DNA from 3 places in the Sphingomonas sp. CFBP 13603 genome. Region 2 is predicted to be linked to each of the others. Evidence: riboswitches for the same ligand, from Rfam matches in the RefSeq annotation. Region 2 holds a riboswitch; each other region holds the start of a gene.
What was found. A riboswitch is a leader RNA that binds a small molecule or an ion and turns the genes downstream of it on or off. The one in region 2 is predicted to bind cobalamin.
Positions count from the first base shown of each region.

Region 1: linked by a shared signal. The riboswitch ahead of IFR23_RS14990 (TonB-dependent receptor plug domain-containing protein) and the one ahead of cobW (cobalamin biosynthesis protein CobW) in region 2 are both predicted to bind cobalamin.
Region 3: linked by a shared signal. The riboswitch ahead of IFR23_RS08970 (DUF1636 domain-containing protein) and the one ahead of cobW (cobalamin biosynthesis protein CobW) in region 2 are both predicted to bind cobalamin.

Region 1 is NZ_JADBIA010000010.1:74,503-81,395, forward strand. Features, by position in the region: gene IFR23_RS14985 (TonB-dependent receptor) at 1-1,793, shown strand, start outside; cobalamin riboswitch at 1,846-2,061, shown strand; gene IFR23_RS14990 (TonB-dependent receptor plug domain-containing protein) at 2,178-4,076, shown strand; gene IFR23_RS14995 (ABC transporter substrate-binding protein) at 4,073-4,873, shown strand; gene IFR23_RS15000 (FecCD family ABC transporter permease) at 5,037-6,005, shown strand; gene IFR23_RS15005 (ABC transporter ATP-binding protein) at 5,996-6,775, shown strand; gene alr (alanine racemase) at 6,825-6,893, shown strand, end outside.
Region 2 is NZ_JADBIA010000004.1:123,330-130,222, forward strand. Features, by position in the region: gene IFR23_RS08320 (HoxN/HupN/NixA family nickel/cobalt transporter) at 147-1,208, shown strand; cobalamin riboswitch at 1,381-1,590, shown strand; gene cobW (cobalamin biosynthesis protein CobW) at 1,690-2,739, shown strand; gene cobN (cobaltochelatase subunit CobN) at 2,748-5,981, shown strand; gene IFR23_RS08335 (cobalamin biosynthesis protein CobG) at 5,978-6,893, shown strand, end outside.
Region 3 is NZ_JADBIA010000004.1:263,327-270,219, reverse strand. Features, by position in the region: gene IFR23_RS08980 (NAD(P)/FAD-dependent oxidoreductase) at 97-1,713, opposite strand; gene cobO (cob(I)yrinic acid a,c-diamide adenosyltransferase) at 1,774-2,373, shown strand; cobalamin riboswitch at 2,565-2,758, shown strand; gene IFR23_RS08970 (DUF1636 domain-containing protein) at 2,930-3,337, shown strand; gene cobT (nicotinate-nucleotide--dimethylbenzimidazole phosphoribosyltransferase) at 3,334-4,347, shown strand; gene IFR23_RS08960 (histidine phosphatase family protein) at 4,344-4,916, shown strand; gene cobS (adenosylcobinamide-GDP ribazoletransferase) at 4,913-5,644, shown strand; gene IFR23_RS08950 (cobyric acid synthase) at 5,606-6,893, opposite strand, start outside.

The DNA of each region.
Region 1 (6,893 bases), on a different contig from region 2:
CGACCAGCCAGGGGATTTCGTTGCGCGGGATCGGTGGCAATGCGTCGAGCCGTGCGCTGCTGATCTTCGACGGCGTGCCGCAGGCGGATCCGTTCGGCGGCTGGGTCGCGTTTCCGGCGTATGCGACGGAAAGGCTCGGGCGCATCCGCGTCACGCGCGGCGGCGGTAGCGGGTATCAGGGGCCGGGCGCGCTGGCCGGGACGGTCGAGCTCGAAAGCGCGACGCCGGACCAAGCGGCGCCTTTCCAGGGCAACGTTGCGTATGGCAGCCGGGATTCGGTCGATGCCCAGGGGTATGCCGCACTGGTGCGCGGGTCGGGGTTTGCGACCCTGTCCGGCGCTTACGCGCGCGGGGATGGCTTCACGCCGACCGTCGAGGAAAGCCGGGGGATCGTCGATCGCGCCGCGCCGTACGAGCAGGCGTCGGGCGCGCTGCGGACCGTCGTCGGGATCGGTGCGAAGACCGAATTGCAGATGAATGCGAGCGCATTCACCGATCGGCGCGACCGGGGCAGCGACTTCACCGACAACAAGAGCGAAGGCGCGGATGCGAGCGTCCGGCTGGTCGGGCGCGGGCGTTGGGGATATTCGGCGCTGGCGTATCTGCAGACGCGCGCGTTCGCGAGCAGCTTCAACAGCATCAATGCCGCGCGGACGACCGCAATCCAGTCGCTCAACCAGTATAATACGCCCGCGACGGGGCTGGGGGGACGGATCGAGATCCTCCCGCCGCTGGGCGAGAGCATCGCGCTTCGCCTGGGAGCGGATGTTCGCGATGTCAGCGGGAAGACGCAGGAGCTGTACACGTTCGTCAACGCAGCGCCGACGCGGCGGCGCGAGGCCGGCGGGAGCACGACGACGACTGGCGTGTTCGCGGATGGGAGCCTCGTCGCGGGCGACTTCACGTTCAGCCTGGGTGGCCGGGTCGACTGGTGGTCGATCGACGGTGGCTATCTGTCCGAACGGCCGCTCGCGGGCGGCGCGGCGCTGACCAATCTGCGCTATGCGGATCGCGACGGCAGCGAGACGACCGGCCGGGCGGGCGTAGCGTATCAACCGGTCGAGGCGATCACGCTGCGGGCGGCCGGGTATCGCGGGTGGCGATTGCCGACGCTCAACGAACTGTATCGACCATTCCGCGTCGGCAACGATGCGACCGCGGCGAACGCGCTGCTGTCGCCGGAGCGGCTGACCGGGGTCGAGGGCGGTGTCACGCTGACGCCTGCTCCGGGCGTGAGCATCGCCGCGACGTATTTCTACAACCGGCTGAAGGATGCGGTGGCCAACGTCACGACGACCAACCCGCCGCAGGTGTTGCCGGGGGTGACGACCTACCGCGTTCGCCAGAACCTCGACGCGATCCGCGCGCACGGGTTCGAGCTGGATGCGGCGTATCGGCCGGGTCCGTTTGGCGTGCAGGCATCGTGGTCGCATACGAATTCGAAGGTCGAGGGGTCGGGGATCACGGCTGCTCTGGACGGTTTGCGTCCGGCGCAGACCCCGCGCGATCAGGTTTCGGGGACGATCGACTGGCGACACGACGCGGCAGCGCTGTCGCTGACCGTGCGCCATATCGGCCGGCAGTTCGATGACGACCAGAACACGCGGGTGCTCGATCCGGCGACGACGCTGGACGCGTATGCGGCGTTGCCGATCCTGCGCTCGCTGGTCGCCGAGGTGCGCGGGGAGAATTTGTTCAACGAGCGCGTCGAGGCAGGGATCAGCGGCGCGAACATCGTCGAGCGCGCCACGCCGCGAACGATCTGGGTGGGGCTGCGGTACGGCGGGCGGTGAGCGCCGATCGTCTCCAGGTGTCTCTGCGTTGACCCGTGTCTGGCGCACGACTAATGCCGCCAACGTGAAGGGTTCCCGGCGACGGGATCAAAAGGGAAGTCGGTGCGCGGGCCGGGTCGTCACGATCCAAATCCGCAAGACCGGCGCTGTACCCGCAACTGTGACCGGATAGCGGCCACCCCGATATGCCACTGGGTCTCGACCTGGGAAGGCGGGGTGGGCGCGGCGACCCGGAAGCCAGGAGACCTGCCTCTCACGGTCGATCCACTGCGCGGGCGGGTGTCCGGCGCGGACGAGTGCTCCGGTCATGCCGGGTTTCCTCGAGCGAGAGACGTCTGGCCGCCCGGCGAATGGTCGCTGGCGGTTCCGTTTAGGACGCAGCCGATGACGAAATTCTTCCTTCTCCTGAGTGCCGCGGCGATCGCATCGCCCGCCTATGCGCAGGACATTCCCGACTTCGACGCCCCCGAAGTCGTCGTCACCGCGACCCGCGCGGCGCAACCGCTGAGCGAGATCGGCCAGGCCGTGACCGTGATCGACCGCGCCGAGATCGAGCGCCGCCAGACCACCGTCGTGTCCGATCTGCTCGCGACCACGCCGGGCATTACCGTCACGCGCAACGGTACGGTCGGCGCGCTGACCAGCGTTCGCATCCGCGGTGCCGAGGCGGACCAGACGCTCGTCGTGATCGATGGCGTGCGCGTCAACGACCCCTCGTCGACCGGGGGCGGCTTCAACTTCGGCAACCTGCTGTCGAGCTCGGTCGAGCGCATCGAGATATTGCGCGGGCCGAACTCGGTGCCTTGGGGCAGCCAGGCGATTGGGGGCGTCGTCAACATCATCACAGCCGCGCCGACCGAGGGCGTGCAAGCGCGCGCCAACGCCGAGTACGGCTATGCCGACAGCGTGTTCGCGAGCGCGGGCGTCTCGGGCAAGTCGGGGCCGGTGTCCGGATCGCTGACCGGCGGCTATCTGCGCACCGACGGTATCTCGTCCGCAGCCAGCGGCACGGAGCGCGACGGCTATCGCCAATATGGCGCAACCGGGCGGGTGGGCGTCGAGTTCGCGCCGGGCATCGGCCTGGACCTGCGCGGCTATTTCGCGGACAGCAAAGTCGAGATCGACGACGGTTTTGACCCGAACACGTTCGTGGTCGCCGACAGTCTCGCCTACGCCACCACGCAAGAGCTTTACGGCTATGCGGGCCTACATGCGAACCTCGCGGACGGTCGGTTCAACAACCGCGTGGCGTTCACGATCGCCGATATCAACCGCGACAACTTCACCCAGCCCGGTGGCGACATATCGTTCATTGGCCGTGGCCGTAGCGAGCGCTATGAATATCAGGGCGACTTCCGCCCGCTCGACCAGGTGCGCGTCGTCGCAGGTGTCGAGCGCGAGAACAGTCGTTTCAACGACGGCTTCACGTTTGCAGATACCGGCATCACCAGCGTGTACGGCCAGCTGATCGTCAAGCCGCTCGATATCCTCACGGTCACCGGCGGCGTCCGCAACGACGACCACGACGATTTCGGCAGCCACACGACGTTCGGCGCCAACGCAGCGTTGGCATTGCGGACCGGCACCACCGTCCGCGCGAGCTATGGCGAGGGCTTCAAGGCACCGACCTTGTACCAGCTGTTCTCCGACTACGGGAACCGTGGCCTCGATCCGGAGACGGCACGCAACTTCGACGTTGGCGTCGAACAGGCGTTTCTCGGCAACCGGGCGCGCGTCGCGGTGACCTATTTCAATCGCCGCACGCGCAACCAGATCGACTTCCGCGATTGCAGCCCGGCCGAGCTGGCGACGCCCGGTTCGATCTGCGCCAACCGTCCGTTCGGCGTTTACGACAACGTCGCGCGGGCCGAAGCGGATGGCGTCGAATTCACGCTCGCGCTGCGCCCGGTCGACGCGCTGACGCTGACCGCCAACTACAGCTATATCGACACCGAGAACCGCTCGATCGGGGACAATTTCGGCAATGTTCTGGCACGTCGCCCAAAGCAGACCGCGAGCGTCGATGCCGATTATCGGTTCGCGTTCGGACTGTCCGTCGGCGGCACCGTGACGATGGTCGGCGACAGCTTCGACGAGGCGAGCAATACCACGCGGCTCGACGGCTATGCGCTGGCCGGCGTCCGTGCGGAACTGCCGATCGGCGAGCGGTTCGCGGTCTATGGCCGCGTCGATAATCTGACCGACTCGCGGTACGAGACGATTGCCGGCTACGGCAATTACGGCCGCGCGGCCTATGGCGGCGTGCGGTTGCGCCTGAAGTGAGGCGCGGGGCGATCCTCCTCGCGCTCCTGATCGGGGGCTGCGCCAAGCCCCCCGGCGCGGGAGTAGGCGGGGGGATCGTCTCGACCAATCCGTGCGCGGATTCGGTGCTGGTCCGCATCCTGCCGCCCGCAAAGATGGCCGCGATCAGCCATTATTCGCAGGATCCCTCCGCAACCTCGATCCCGATCGCTGTCGCGCGTAGGTTTCGCGGGATCGCCGGGACCGCAGAGGAGGTGATCGCGCTCCACCCCGATCTGGTCATCGCTAGCACCTACACGCCCCCCGCGACGCAGGCGGCCTATGCGCGGGCCGGTTTGAAGACGCTGCTGATCGGCATCCCCGACTCGATCGCGGAGAGCCAGGCGCAGGTCACGCAGATCGCCGAGGCTGCCGGTGCGCCGATGGGCGGCGCGCGAATCAACGCTGAGATCGACCGCGCGGTGTCGCGCCGGAGCCGCAAGGATGGCGCTTCGCCGAGCGCGTTGCTCTATATCAGCGGCGATCTCGCGACCGGGGGGAGCACGTTGCTGAACGACATGATGACGCGCGTCGGCTTCCGCAACGCCGCCGCGAGCTACGGCCTGACGCATACCGGCACGCTGTCAGCCGAAACGATCGTGACGCAGCCCCCCGCCGTCGTGATCGCTTCCGAACGAAAAAGCCGCGGCACCGCGCTGCGCCACCGCTTGTTGCCGAACACGCCGCAAGCCGTCTTCCCGCGCGTCCTGGTCAATTGCGGTGGGCCGACGATCCCGCCTGCGCTCGAACGCCTTGCCGCGATCCGGGCGGGGCTGTGATGCTGCACGCATACCAAAACCACCCCGGCGAAGGCCGGGGCCCAATTGGAATGGCCGAAGTAACGGAGTGCCGCGCATCGTCACGACCGTCCTCCAATTGGGCCCCGGCCTCCGCCGGGGTGGCGGTCGTGGCGGTGGTCGGTATGGGCGAGGCGGCGTTTTGATGACCCGCACCCTCAAGCTCGTCGCCCTCGGTCTGCTCGTGATCCTCCTGTTCGGCCTGTCGCTCGGCTGCGGGAAAGTCTGGGTGCCGGCCTCCGCCTGGTTCTCGACCGACCCGCGCTGGTGGATCATCCTCGAACTGCGCCTCCCACGTGCAGTCCTCGGGCTAGCGCTCGGCGCCACGCTCGGCCTGTCGGGCGCGGTGCTGCAAGGCTATCTCCGCAATCCGCTCGCCGACCCCGCCGTCGTCGGCGTGTCGTCGGTCGCAGCCCTCGCAGCAGTCGCGGCAATCGTGTTCGGGCTCGGCTCCGGCCCCGCGATCTTCGCGGCGGCGATGCTGGGGGCAGGCGGCGCGGTCGCGTTGCTCGCCGCGCTGACATGGCGGTCGCCGAGCGCGATCACCTTCATCCTCGCGGGTACGGTGCTGTCGAGCCTCGCCGGCGCGCTGACCGCGTTCCTGATCTCGATCGCGCCGAACCCCTATGCGGTCGCCGAGGTGATCGACTGGATCATGGGCGCGCTGACCGATCGCGGTTGGGACGACGTGACGCTCGCGCTCCCGCCGATGGCGGTCGGCGCGGCGCTGCTGATGCTCACCGGCCGCTCGCTCGACGCGCTGGCGCTGGGCGAGGCGGCGGCGCGGTCGCTCGGGACGCGGATGGGCCGGGTCCGATTGCTGGTCGTGCTCGGCACGGGGCTCGTCGTCGGTGCTGGCGTCGCCGTGACCGGCGTGATCGGCTTCGTCGGGCTGGTCGTCCCGCATCTGTTGCGACCGATCTTCGGTCACCGCCCGAGCGCGTTGCTGCTGCCCTCCGCGCTCGGTGGAGCGGCGCTCGTGCTCGCTGCCGACAGCCTCGTCCGCCTCGCGCCCGGCGCGGGCGAAGTCCGGCTCGGCGTGGCGATGGCGATGATCGGCGCGCCGTTTTTCCTCGGGTTGCTGGTCAGGGAACGAGGTCGCGCATGGATCTGATTATCAATGCGCTGGGCGTGAAACTTGGCAAGCGCACCGTCCTCAACGACGTGTCCGCGCACCTGCGTCCCGGCCGCGTCACCGCGATCCTGGGCCCCAACGGCGCCGGCAAGAGCACGCTCGTCAAGGCTGCAGCCGCACTTGTCGACCGCAGTACCGGCAGTGTCCGCCTCGACGCGCAGGACGTCGCCAGGATGGACGCGCGCGCGCGCGCCCGCGCGATCGGCTATCTCCCGCAGGACGCGACGGTCCACTGGAACATCGTCGCGCGCGATGTCGTCGCGCTCGGCCGCCTGCCGCACCTTGGCGCGCATGCCGCCCCGTCGCCCGCCGATCGCGCCGCAGTCGAGCGCGCGATGCACGACACCGAGACGATTCACCTCGCGGACCGCCCGGTCGGCGAACTCTCCGGCGGCGAGCGGGCGCGGGTCCTGCTGGGGCGCGTGCTGGCGGGCGAGCCGCGCTGGTTGCTGGCGGACGAGCCGCTCGCGAGCCTCGATCCGTCGCACCAGATCGACCTGCTCGCCCGCCTGCGCGGCTACGCGCTCGGCGGGGCAGGGGTGGCGATCGTCCTCCACGACCTCGTCCAGGCGCAGCGCGCGGCGGACGACGCGCTGCTGCTCACCGACGGCCGGTTGGTTGCCTTCGGGCCCGTCGCCGAGGTGATGACCGCGGAGACGCTCGGCCGCGTATTCGGCGTCCGTGTAGCGCCACTCGACGATGGCGATCGCCGCCTGCTGGTGCCGGTCGGACGCATCAAGGCGGCATAGACGGTCGACGCGCCGCGCCCGTGGCACTATCCCGCGCCGGGTGATCGACATTCCCGCTCCCCTCCGCCTGCGCCTAGACGGCGACGCTCTCGTCCAGAACTGGCGCACGCTCGACCGC
Region 2 (6,893 bases):
GAGGCACGGTGAACGCCGTCTGAGCGACGACACGCGCGGCAGGGGCCGCACGGCGACGCGCGTCGGCTGCTCATGGCGTCCGGTCTTCGCGTGTCCCGGCCGCTCGCGGCAGGCCCCCGTCCTCGTCGGACGCCGGGGAGTTCTGCATGACGACTGCGACGATAGAGAGAACGATCGAGAGACCGACGCGCGCCGCCACCCGCAAGCGGATCGGCTGGATGTTCGCAGGCCTGATCATTGCCAACATCGCCGCCTGGGGCTGGGCGTTCTCGCTGTTCCACGCGCAACCGCTGATGCTGGGCACCGCGCTGCTCGCCTGGGGCCTGGGTCTGCGGCACGCCGTCGACGCGGATCACATCGCCGCGATCGACAACGTGACTCGCAAGCTCATGCAGGACGGCCAGCGGCCGATCGCGGTCGGCTTCTGGTTCGCGATCGGTCATTCGGGGATCGTGCTGATCGCCGCTGTCGCGATCGCGCTCACCGCCAGCGCGCTGTCGCAGTTCGAGGCGTTCAAACAGGTCGGCGGCGTCATCGCGACCGTCATTTCCGCCGTCTTCCTGTTCACGATCGCGGCGATGAACTTGATCATCCTGCGCTCGGTGTGGCGGACCTTCGGCCATGTCCGCAGTGGCGGCACCTATGTCGAGGAGGATCTCGACCTGCTGCTCGGCAACCGCGGCTTGCTCGCGCGGCTGTTCCGGCCGATGTTCCGGCTGGTCACGCGGAGCTGGCACATGGCGCCGCTCGGCTTCCTGTTCGGGCTGGGCTTCGACACGGCCACCGAGGTTGCGATCCTCGGCCTGTCCGCGAGCCAAGCCGCCGACGGCCTGTCGATCGGCACCGTCCTCGTTCTGCCCGTGCTGTTCGCGACTGGGATGGCGCTGGTCGATACCGCGGACGGGGTCGTCATGCTCGGCGCGTATGAGTGGGCGTTCGTGAAGCCGATCCGCAAACTCTATTACAACATCACCATCACGTTGATCTCGGCGATCGTCGCGATCGCGATCGGCGGGATCGAGACGCTCGCGCTGCTCGGATCGAAGCTGGGGCTGACCGGCGGCATCTGGGATCTGGCGGAGGCGCTCGGCGAGAATTTCAACGGCCTCGGCTTCGCGATCATCGGGCTGTTCGTGCTCTGCTGGGTGCTGAGCTTCGCGATCTACCGCTGGAAACGCTTCGACGAGATCGAAGTCGTGCACGGATAGCGCACCCCTCCGTCACCCCGGACTTGTTCCGGGGTCCACGGTTCCGCAAACTCATGGCTATCGAGCATGCGGATCCGTGGATGCCGGAACGAGCCCGGCATGACGTATGCAAAGACGCATTGGCAGTCCCCGCAAACTCATCTAGTTCACTTTCTGAGGGTCGGTTGCACCGAACCTCACAGATCGCGCCGGTGCCCTTCGGGGCTTGAATGGGAATGCGGTGCGGGAGTTCCTCCCAATGCCGCGGCTGTCCCTGCAACTGTAAGCGGTGAGCGAGACGCACACGCCCTTCACGCAAGGGCAGCCACTGGGGAAACCTGGGAAGGCGTACGTCGAGCCTCGACCCGTAAGCCAGGAGACCTGCCAGCGCTACGGTCGCTCTTGCTACGATCCAGGGGATGGTCGCGGCACGGTACTCCGTCTGAGCGACGAACGCGTGCGGCCCTATGGTCGTGCGTGCGTGTGCTTGCAGGAGAATATAATGTCCGATCGTTCGCCCAATTTGGCAAAGGTCCCCGTCACCATCGTCACCGGCTTCCTGGGTGCCGGCAAGACCACGCTCATCAGCCACCTGATCCGCAATGCGAACGGCCGCCGCCTCGCCGTCGTCGTCAACGAATTCGGCACGCTCGGCATCGACGGCGATATCCTCAAGGGCTGTGCGATCCCCGATTGCCCGGCCGAGAACGTGATCGAGCTGGCGAACGGCTGCATCTGCTGCACCGTGGCGGATGACTTCATCCCGACCGTCGAGGCTCTCCTCGCGCTCGACCCGCGCCCCGATCACATACTGATCGAGACGTCCGGGCTCGCGCTGCCCAAGCCGCTGCTGAAGGCGTTCGACTGGCCCGCGATCCGGTCGCGCATCACCGTCGACGGCGTCATCGCACTCGCCGATGCCGAGGCAGTCGCCGCCGGTCGCTTCGCCCCCGATGTCGCCGCGCTCGACGCGCAGCGCGCCGCCGACCCCAGCGTCGATCACGAGACGCCGCTGTCGGAGGTGTTCGAGGATCAGCTCGCCTGCGCCGATCTCGTGCTGCTGACCAAGGTCGATCTCGCCGGCCCCGAGGGCGTCGCGAAGGCACGCGCGGTGATCGCCGCCGAGTCCGCACGGCCGCTCCCGGTGATCGACCTCACCGACGGCATCATCGACCCCCGCGTGATCCTCGGCCTGAACGCCGCCGCCGAGGACGACATCGCCAGCCGCCCCTCGCATCACGACGGCGAGGACGATCACGAGCATGACGATTTCGACAGCGTCGTCGTCGAGCTTGGCGAGATCGCCGACCCTGCCGACCTCACCGCGAAGATAGAAGCGCTCGCCCGCGGTGCCGACATCCTCCGCGTGAAAGGCTATGCGGCCGTCACCGGCAAGCCGATGCGCCTGCTCGTTCAGGCAGTCGGTGCGCGGGTCCGTACTCAGTACGACCGCCCCTGGCGCGCAGGCGAACCGCGCCGCACGCAGTTGGTGGTGATCGCCGAGCACGACCGGATCGACGAGGCCCGCATCAAGGCCGCTCTGGACGGCTGAGGCCCACGATGCACGTCGTCTTCCGCGAGACTCACGGGCTGGAGGAAAGCACGGTCCCGCAGGACCTCGCCCAATCCCCCGCGGATCTCGTCGTCCTCTCCTTCTCCGACGGTGACCTCGGCGCGTTCGCCGCGGGTTGGAGACGTGCGGATGCGGCCGGAAGCCGACTGCCCTCGCTACGCCTCGCGAACCTGACCGCACTCCAGCATCCGCTCTCGGTCGACACCTATGTCGAGCAGACGCTGGCGGGCGCGAAAGGCATCCTGATCCGGCTGATCGGCGGGCGCTCGTACTGGAGCTACGGCCTGCAACAGGTCGAAAACCTCGCGCGGGAGAAGGGCATAGCGCTCGCCGTCCTCGCAGCGGACGGGCGCATCGACACGCGGCTCGACGCCGCCTCGACGATCCCGCTATCGACGCTCCGCCGTTTGGCCCATCTCTGCGACACCGGCGGCGCAGTCGCGGCGCAGGCGGCGCTAGCCCAGTTCGCGCTGGCCGCCGGCTGTTACGCTGGTCCCGTAACGGGCGTCCGCGCGATCGCCGATGTCGGCGGCTGGCAGCCACATGACGGCGTGACCTGCCCGGCCGCGTTCGCCCTGAACGCGACACGCCCCCGCATCCTGATCGTCTTCTACCGCTCATACCTGACCGCCGCGGACCTCGACCCGATCGAAGCGCTCCACGCCGAACTTTCCGCGCGAGGGTTCGACGTCATCGGCCTCTTCGCGCCTTCGCTCAAAGCCCCCGACGCAGCCGTCTGGCTGAGCCGCTGGGTCAATGCACTAGAACCCGCCGCAGTCGTAAACGCCACCGCCTTTTCCGCCCGCGGCGTCTCCGACACGACGCCTCTCGACGGCGCGAACGTGCCCGTCTTCCAGATCGCGCTAGCCACCTCCGACCGCGCCGCCTGGGCCGGTGCCACCCGAGGCCTGTCGCCCGCCGACTTGGCCATGCACGTCGTCCTCCCCGAAGTGGACGGTCGCCTCTTCGCCGGCGTCGCCAGCTTCAAGGAGAGCGCCGCCCGCGACGGCGACCTCGAATACACCCGCCGCGAACACCGCGCCGACCCGGCCCGCATCACCGCCATCGCCGCGCGCATCGAAGCCTGGACTAGCCTCGCCAGCAAGCCCGTCGCTGAGCACCGCCTCGCGATCGTCCTCTCGACCTACCCCGGCAAGGCATACCAGATGGCGCACGCCGTCGGTCTCGACGCGCTAGCCTCTACGCAAGCGATCCTCGCCGACCTCACGGACGCCGGCTACGCGATTACAGCCGACGCGGCGGACCTCGCTAGCGCTTACATTCACTGGCCGCTCTCCGAGTATCGCAACGCCATCGCGTACCTCCCAGAGGCCCTGCGTAAGGACCTTCAGGAAACCTGGGGCGATCCAACGGAAGACTTCACGTTCACCGCGATCGATCAGGGCGGCGCACTCGTCGCCCTTCAACCCGAACGCGGCCGAACCAAGCAACGCACGGAGGAATATCACGACCTCTCGCGTTGCCCCTGCCACGCCTATGTCGCCTTTTACCTCTGGCTCCACGCGCGGGGCACCGATGCGCTGGTCCATGTCGGCGCGCATGGCACGCTCGAATGGCTCCCCGGCAAGTCGGTTGCGCTGTCCGATGCCTGCTGGCCCGAGGCGCTCACCGGCGCGATGCCCGTCATCTACCCGTTCATCGTCAACGATCCCGGCGAGGCGGCGCAAGCCAAACGCCGCCTCGGTGCGGTCACGCTCGGCCACGTCCCGCCACCGCTGGAGCGCACGCGCACCGGTGCCGGCCTCGGCCGCCTCGAAGCGCTGCTTGACGAATTCTCCAACGCCGACGGCCTCGATCCGGCGCGCCGCGACCGCCTGCAACGCGACATCCGCGACGAAGCCACCGCCACCGGTCTCGCCGCAACGCTGGGCCTCGACGACGCACAGTCCCAAGCCGACGCGATTACCCGCATCGACACCTTCGTCTGCGACGTGAAGGAGAGCCAGTATGGCGACGGCCTCCACATCTACGGCCGCGGCGAACACGGCGCAGCGGAACGCGCGGGTCTTCTGTCGGCGCTCCAAGGCAAACGCGTCGCGTCCGGCCCGTCCGGCTCCCCGTGGCGAGGCCGCGCCGACGTCCTCCCGACCGGCCGCAACCTCTACACCACCGACCCTCGCGCGGTCCCGTCGCGCGCCGCCCATACTCAGGGCGTGAAGCTCGCCGACGAACTCATTCGCCGCCATTTGCAGGATCACGGCGATTACCCTCGCACCCTCGTCGTCGACCTATGGGCCTCCGCCACGATGCGGACCGCGGGCGAGGAGTTCGCGATGGCGCTCCATCTGCTCGGCGCGGAACCGGTGTGGGACATGCAATCCGACCGCGTGACGGGTGTCGAGATCCTGCCACTGGCGAACTTCGACCGCCCCCGCATCGACGTCACGCTGCGCGTGTCGGGCCTGTTCCGCGACGCCTTCCCGACGCTTTGCACAATGTTCGGCCAGACTGTCCGGGCCCTCGCCACACGCGACGAACCGCAGGACTGGAACCCGTTCGTCGGCAAGCCCTCCACCGCCCGCGTCTACGGTCCCGAACCCGGCCGCTACGGCCTGAGCATGGGCGACGCCGCCGAAACCTACACGCCCGCAGCGCGCCTGACGGCCGGCCAAGCTTGGCTGTCCGCCTCCAGCCACGTCCTCGACGACGGCCAAGACAGTTTCGATCCCACCGGCATCCGCGAGCGTGTCGCCGCCGCGGATGCTTTCGTCCACGTCCAGGACCTGCCCGAGACCGACCTCCTGCTCGCCGCAGATTACGCCGCGCACGAGGCCGGCTTCGCCGCCGCGCAATCGGTCGCAGGGGGCAGCGCCACGCTCTACCATCTGGACGCGCGCGATCCGAACCAGGCCAAGGCCCGCCCGCTCAACGAGGAGATAGCCCGCGTCGTCCACGCCCGCGCGGCAAACCCGGCCTGGGTCGACGGCATGATGCGGCACGGCTTCCGTGGCGGCGCGGAGATCGCCGCCACGCTTGATCACCTCGGCGCCTTCACGCACCTCGCCAGCGCGGTTCGTCCCGAACTGATCGATCTCTATTACGACGCGACGCTGGGCCGCGACGACGTCCACGCCTTCCTCGCCAATGCCAACCCGGGCGCGCTCGCGGCGATGAAGGCGCGGTTCGCCGCCCTCCACGCCGCCGATCTCTGGCCGACCCGTCGCAACTCGATCCTCGCGAGCCTGGACTTGCCGATTTGACCCCGCCGGTTACCAACGGCGTCGTCAAAGGCTGGTGCCCCGACGCCTGGCGTCCGATGATGGCCGGCGATGGACTGCTGGTCCGTGTAAGGCCACCGCTTGGCCGTCTAACGCGCGCCCAGGCACTTGGCGTCTGCGAAGCGGCGACAAGGCACGGCAACGGTCAGATCGACGCCACCACCCGCGCCAACCTCCAGATCCGCGGCGTCCGGGAGGATAGCTGGCGCCCGCTGATCGACGCGCTTCTCGACCTCGCCCTGATCGAGTCCGACCCGGTCCGAGAAGCGCGCGCCAACATTCTGGTCGCTGCCGAATGGTGCGTGGGCGACGATACCCACCGCATCGCCGAAGACTTGCGCGCCCGCCTCGCGGAACTACCGGACCTCCCCGGCAAAGTCGGCTTCGCGGTCGACGCTGGCCCGACGCCCGTACTCAGAGACGCCTCAGCAGACTTCCGCATCGAACCTGCTGCAACCGGCCAATTGATCCTCCGTGCGGATGGCCGCTCCAACGGCATACCGCTATCGCCCGGTACCGAAGTCGACCGGCTGATCGCGCTCGCGCACTGGTTCGTCGAAAGCGGTGGCCGCGCCAATAAACGCATGGCACGCCACCACGCGCCGCTCCCCGATTGGGCGACCGCGACGACACCCCCCGCATTCGCAGCCACGGCGCTCAAGTCCGGTCCGCATCCGATAGGCATGGCGCTCGGCCTGCCATTCGGTCGTATCGCAGCGCCAGCCCTGACGCGCTTGCTCGAAGCCGAAGCCATCCGCGCCATCCGCATGACGCCGTGGCATGTCGTGATCTGTGAGACAGACGCGCCGTTCCAGGCCAACCCGGCCGAGTTCATCACCGACCCATCTTCGCCGTTCCTGCACGCCGACGCCTGCGTGGGCGCACCGGCCTGCC
Region 3 (6,893 bases), 140 kb from region 2:
CAACCCTCTGTTCTCCCGCGAAGGTGGGAGCCCAGGGTAACGAACGCAGGTATTCTTGGCTCCTGGACCCCCGCCTTCGCGGGGGAACGAAACGGCTTAAGCAGTGAGGCTCAACGCAACCGCTTCCGCGACCTTGATCCCGTCGACCGCCGCGGAAAGAATACCCCCCGCATAGCCAGCGCCTTCGCCAGCCGGGAAAAGCCCCGCCGTATTGAGGCTCACGAAATCGTCGCCCCGTGTGATCCTCACCGGCGACGAGGTCCGCGTCTCGACCCCGGTCAGCACTGCGTCGGGATGATCGTAGCCGGGAATCTCGCGCCCGAACGCGGGCAAAGCTTCCCGCAGCGCGGTGATTGCGAACTCGGGCAGGCATTCCGACAGGTCGGTCATGTGCACGCCCGGCTTGTACGACGGGATCACCGAGCCGAGCGCAGTCGACGCCCGCCCAGCGAGCAGGTCGCCGATGCGTTGCGCGGGTGCCTTGTAGTTCGAACCCCCGGCCACATACGCCCGCGATTCCCAGTAGCGTTGCAGTTCGATCCCGGCGAGCGGGTGGCCGGGATAGTCGCGCTCGGGGTCGATGCCGATGACGATCCCCGAGTTCGCGTTGCGTTCGTTGCGCGAATATTGGCTCATCCCGTTGGTCGCGACGCGGCCTTCCTCGGAGGTCGCGGCGACGACGGTGCCGCCTGGGCACATGCAGAAGCTATAGACGGTTCGCCCGTTCTTGCAGTGATGCGACAGGCTGTACGCCGCCGCGCCGAGATCCGGGTGACCGGCGCAGGGGCCGAACCGGGCTTCGTCGATCCACGACTGCGGATGCTCGATGCGGACACCGATCGAGAACGGCTTCGCTTCGACGTGGACACCCTTGGCATGGAGCATCTCGAACGTGTCGCGGGCGCTGTGGCCGACCGCGAAGACGACGTGGTTGGCTTCGAGATAGTCGCCGGTGCTCAGGTGAAGCCCGCGGAGTTGGCGGGTGCCGGCCTCGTCGACGATGTCGAGACCATCGACGCGCGTCGAGAAGCGGTATTCGCCGCCGAGCGCCTCGATCGTCTCGCGCATGCTCTCGACCATCGTGACGAGGCGGAAGGTGCCGATATGCGGGTGCGCTTCGGTCAGGATTTCGGGCGGCGCACCGGCTTTTACGAACTCGGTCAGGACTTTGCGGCCAAGATGGCGCGGGTCCTTGATCTGGCTCCAGAGCTTGCCGTCGGAGAAGGTGCCGGCGCCGCCCTCGCCGAACTGAACGTTGGATTCGGGGTTGAGGACGCTTTTGCGCCACAAGCCCCAGGTGTCCTTGGTGCGTTCGCGGACGACCTTGCCGCGGTCGAGGATGATCGGGCGGAAGCCCATCTGCGCTAGGATCAGGCCGGCGAACAGGCCACATGGCCCTGCGCCGACGACCACCGGTCGGGGGCCGGTATAGCTCGTGCCGCCCTTGGTGACGAAGCGATATCCCGTGTCGGGGGTGCGCTGGACGTGGCGATCCTTGCGGAAACGCGTGAGGACGGCGTCCTCGTTTTTCAGCGTGACGTCGACCGAATAGACGAGCTGGATGTCCATCTTGTCGCGGGCATCGTGCGCGCGCCTCGCGATGGTGTAGCGGATCAGGTCGCGCGGGGTGACGCGCAGGCGATCGCGGATCGCGGCGGGCAGCGCTTCGTCGGCGTGGTTGAGCGGGAGCTTGAGGTCGGTGAGGCGGAGCATGTCGGTCGCTCTAGCGCCGCGCGGCGCGATCCGCCATCGGGAGGACGAGAGGACTTGATCATGCGGACCGACGACGAGCAGAATGCCAAGAGCGCCAAGCGCAAGGAGGTCCACGACCGGATCGTCGCGAGCAAGACGATCGAGAAGGGCCTGATCATCGTCCACACCGGCAAGGGCAAGGGCAAGTCGACCGCCGCGTTCGGCATGGCGGTGCGGATGATCGGACATGGGCGCAAGGTTGGCGTGGTACAGTTCGTCAAGGGCGCGATGACGACCGGCGAGAAGGCGGTTTTCGATGCGTTCCCGGACCTATGCGAGTTCAAGCCGATGGGGGAGGGCTTTACCTGGGACACGCAGGATCGCGCGCGCGACATCGCGGTGGCGCGCGAGGCGTGGGACGAGGTCAGGCGGATGATTGCCGACCCGTCGTACGCGATGGTGGTCGCGGATGAACTCAATATCGTGTTGCGGTATGAGTATCTGCTGGTCGACGAGGTGCTGGCCGTGTTAGCCGAGAAGCCCGAGATGACGCATGTCGTGGTGACCGGGCGGAACGCGCCGGACGCGCTGATCGAGATGGCGGACCTGGTAACCGAGATGACGCAGGTGAAGCATCCGTTCCGGTCGGGGGTGAAGGCGCAGGCGGGCGTGGAGTTCTAGGCGGCTTCGTACTCTACGACCCAATGAAACCACCGTCCGTCATCCTGACGAAAGTCAGGATCCAGAGCCACGAAGGCCACCTCCCGTTACCCTGGATCCTGACTTTCGTCAGGATGACGGGAGCGCGTGGGGATGGCTGGCGGACTTCTAACCGACGTAGCCGTGTCTTGCGTCGTCTCCACCTCCCGCCTATCGCTGCCCCCGCGACAGGTTCCCCCGATGCTCGCGCGGAGGGGGATGAAAATGGGAACGGGAAACACCCGGCTGCCCCTGCAACTGTACGCGGCGAGCCATCGTGCCTCATGCCATTGGGATGTTCCCGAGAAGGCGGCGCGGACGGCGTTGACCCGCGAGCCAGGAGACCTGCCCGTCGCGGTCGTCTTTCGTCCGGCCAGGGTGCGCCGAACGGACGGGTAACACCCCGAGCGACGACATCGCTTCGCGTTGCGCGGAGGCTGGAGGCATGCACCTTCGCCCTTCGCGTCGTGCGAGACCGACTGTCCGAAGGGGTTTCTATGCCAAGTTCACATCGTTCCGAGATCGTCCGGGAACGGACATGCTGAAGCCGGTCGAAGACGGCGTCGCGGTAGTCGCGTGCAATACGTGCCGCCATTCCACCGATGCGCGCGACGACGAGCACGGCCAACGCGGCGGCGCGCGGCTGGTCAGCGCGCTGAAGGCGGTGCAGGCGAGCGATCCGGCTTATGCCGACGTCGCGGTGCAGGAGATGCCGTGCCTGTTCGCGTGCCAGGATTTCTGCACGATCCACCTCCGCGCGCCCGCCAAGGTTGGCTATGTGCTCGGCAGATTCGAGCCGACCGAAGACGCCGCGCGTGCGATCCTCGATTACGCGCGGCTCTACGGCGAGAGCGCGTTCGGGCAGGTGCCGTTCAAGCAATGGCCGCAGGGGGTGAAGGGCCACTTCATCACGCGCACGCCGCCCGCCGGGTTCGTCGTGGAATGACCTTCTTTTCGACGGCCGGAGCATTTCTGTCATCCTTGCGCGCGTTGCCGCAGCCGGACGAAGCCGCCCGATCGGCGGCGGTGGCGCGTCAGGGGCAACTCACCAAACCGCCGGGTTCGCTCGGGCGGTTGGAAGAGATTGCCGTCTTCATGGCCGGCTGGCAGGGCCATGAACGCCCGCGGCTCGATCGCGGCCGGGTGGTGATCTTTGCGGGTAATCACGGCATCGTCGATCGCGGCGTCAGTGCGTTTCCGGCCTCCGTCACGGCGCAGATGGTGGCCAATTTCGAGCATGGCGGCGCGGCGATCAACGCGCTGTCGCGCGCGGCGGGGCTCGATCTCAGAGTCGTCCCGCTCGACCTCGACCGGCCGACGATCGATTTCACCGTCGCCCCGGCGATGTCGGAGGAGGAATGTCTCGCCGCGATCAACGCGGGCGCCGCCGTCGTTGCGGATGCGCCCGACCTGATCGTGCTCGGCGAAATGGGGATCGGCAACTCGACCTCGGCCGCCGCGCTGTGCCTCGCCAGCTTCGATGGATCGGCACGCGACTGGGTCGGGCCCGGTACGGGAGTCGACGACGACGGCATGGCCCGCAAGATCGCGACCGTGGAGGCCGGGCTGGCGCTGCACCGGGACGCACTGACCACCCCGTTCGAGACGCTACGCAGGCTTGGCGGTCGCGAACTTGCGGCGATCGCAGGCGCGGTCCTCGCGGCGCGCCTCGCTGGCGTACCCGTCATGTTCGATGGCTTCATATGCTGTGCCGCGGTCGCGCCGATCGCCGCTGCGTGCCCGGATATCCTCGCACACTGTCTTGCCGGCCACGTGTCGGCCGAGCCGGGTCATGCGCGCCTGTTGCGGGCATTGGGTCTCGATCCCCTGTTGTCGCTGGGCATGCGGCTCGGCGAGGGAAGCGGCGCGGCGACTGCGACGTTGCTCGTTCGCGCGGCGCTGGCGGCGCATGACGAGATGGCGACATTTGCCGAGGCGGGGGTCTCGGTCGCGTGACCGGCTCGCACATGCTGTACCTGATGCGGCATGGCGCACCGACACGAGAAGGGCTGCTGCTCGGACGGACCGACGCATCGGTGACGGTTCAGGGCATTGCCGCCTGTCTGGCACGGGCGGCGACGCTCGACGTCGCGCGCATCGTGACGTCGGACCTTGCCCGGACACGCGACTGTGCGCGGGCGATCGCCGCCTCTCGGGCGATCGAGGTCGATGTCGACCCGCGGTGGCGCGAGCTCGATTTCGGGGCCTGGGATGGGCTCGAGCCCGCGGAGGTCGATCCGACGGCGTTGGCGCAGTTTTATGACGATCCAGACGCGGCGCCTCCACCGGGCGGGGAGCGCTGGTCTGCGCTCCAAGGCCGCGTGCACGATGCGCTTGCCGATGTGCCCCCGGCGGCGACGCTAATCGTCACGCATGGCGGCGCGATCCGCGCGGCGCTCGCGGATCTGTGCGGGTTCGATCGACGACAGATCTGGGCGTTCGACCTGCCCTATGCGTCGCTCGTGTCGCTGCGGATCTGGCCTGGAGACGAGCGGACCGTCCAGATCGTCGGGCTCGCGACATGAGGCGGCTGATCGTAGCGTTCGGCTTCCTGACGCGCCTGCCGATGCCGCGCGTGACCGTCGGGCCGAGCGGTTTTGCCGAGGCGATACGCTTCTACCCGATCGTCGGGTTGGCAGTCGGCGTGATGGTCGCGGTGGCCGGATGGCTTGGCGCGCTGATCGATCCGTGGACGGGCGCCTGCGCTGCGCTACTGACGTGGGTCGCGATCACCGGCGCTCTGCATCTCGACGGGCTGGCTGACCTCGCCGACGGCCTGGGCGCGGCGCACGGCGATCGGACGCGGTTACTCGCCGTGATGGCGGATCCGCATATCGGCAGCTTCGGCGTCGTCGCGATCGTCAGCCAGATGATCGCCAAGCTGGTGCTGCTGCATGCGGTCGGGATGGCAGGCTGGTGGGTCGTCATCCTCGTGCCGTTTGCGGCGCGGATGGGGCCGCTCGCCTGGGCCAGGATGTTGCCGCCGATCCGGGCGGGCGGCCTGGGGGCGGCGATCGCGGGTGCGGTGCGGCGGCAGGACCTCATCGGCTGGGGACTGGTGCTGGCGTTGGCGGCGGTGATGGCTCCGGCGCTGGTGATCGTTCCGTTCCTGTTGCTCGGCGTGGCGGCGTGGTTGCGGCGGACGCTCGGCGGCGTGACCGGCGATGCCTATGGTGCCGGGATCGAGATCGCCGAGACCGGGGTGCTGCTCGCGCTAGCCGTTGGTGGCGTCATGACCGGCACGCTGCGCTAAAGCCAGCATCGCGTCGAGATCGAGGTGGCGTTCGAGCGTTGCCGCGATCGCGTCGAGCGCCGCGTCGATCGAGGCGCCGTGATCGGGCCCGACCGCATCGACGCCGATCCGCGCGAGCCAGACCGCCCGCTGTTCGGCAAGCGCCAGCAGGCCGTGGACGTAGCTGCCGGCGACGAGCCCGTCCGCGCTGATCGCACCTTCCGGGCTGCCGTCCGCGCGATGGCCAACGGGCTGGGCCAAGCCGGCGCCGTGGGTTTCGCCCATGTGCATCTCATAGCCTGCGAACCGCGCACCGCCCGCGATGCCCTCGACGCGTTCGAGCGTCTTCGTCGCGGTTAGGATCGTGTCGATGTCCAGTAATCCGAGCCCTTCGACGGTGCCCGCCGGGCCCTCGATCCCGTGCGGGTCGGCGATACTGCGTCCGAGCATCTGATAGCCGCCGCAGAGCCCGAGCACCGGCTTGCCGCGACGATGATGCCCGCGGATGTCGATGTCCCAGCCCTGCGCGTGCACGAAAGCGAGATCGGGGATCGTCGCCTTCGATCCGGCGAGGATGATCATGTCGACATCGGGGATCGCAGTGCCGGGCGGTATCATCAGCAGCGATACGCCGGGTTCGAGCCGGAGCGGATCGAGATCGTCGAAATTGGCTATCCGTGGCGTGATCGGGCAGGCGATCGTCACTCGCCGTGCGGCTGACGCGGCGGGGCGTTCGAGGATTACTGCATCCTCGCTCGGCAACCGGCCGGCGTCGGCGAGCCACGGCACGACGCCGTAGCCGCGCCACCCGCTGCGCGCCTCGATCGCGCGGTAGCCGTCGTCGAAGAGCGCAGGATCGCCGCGGAACTTGTTGACGAGAAAGCCGTGGATCATCGCCGCGTCGGCTGGATCGATCACCGCGCGCGTACCGACCAGCGACGCGATGACGCCGCCACGATCGATGTCGCCGACCAGGATGACGGGGACGTCGGCGGCGCGCGCGAAACCCATATTGGCGATATCGCCGTCGCGCAGGTTGATCTCGGCGGGGCTGCCCGCGCCCTCGACGACGACCAGATCGCAGCCTGTCGACAGGCGTTCGAAGCTGTCGAGGACGTCGACCAGCAAGCCGGCCCGGCCTTCTCGCCAGCGTGCCGCGGCGAGCGTGCCCCGGACCTGCCCACGGACGATAAGTTGCGAGGTGCGGTCGCCCTGCGGCTTCAGCAGCACCGGGTTCATGTCGACGCTCGGTTGAACCCGGCACGCGATC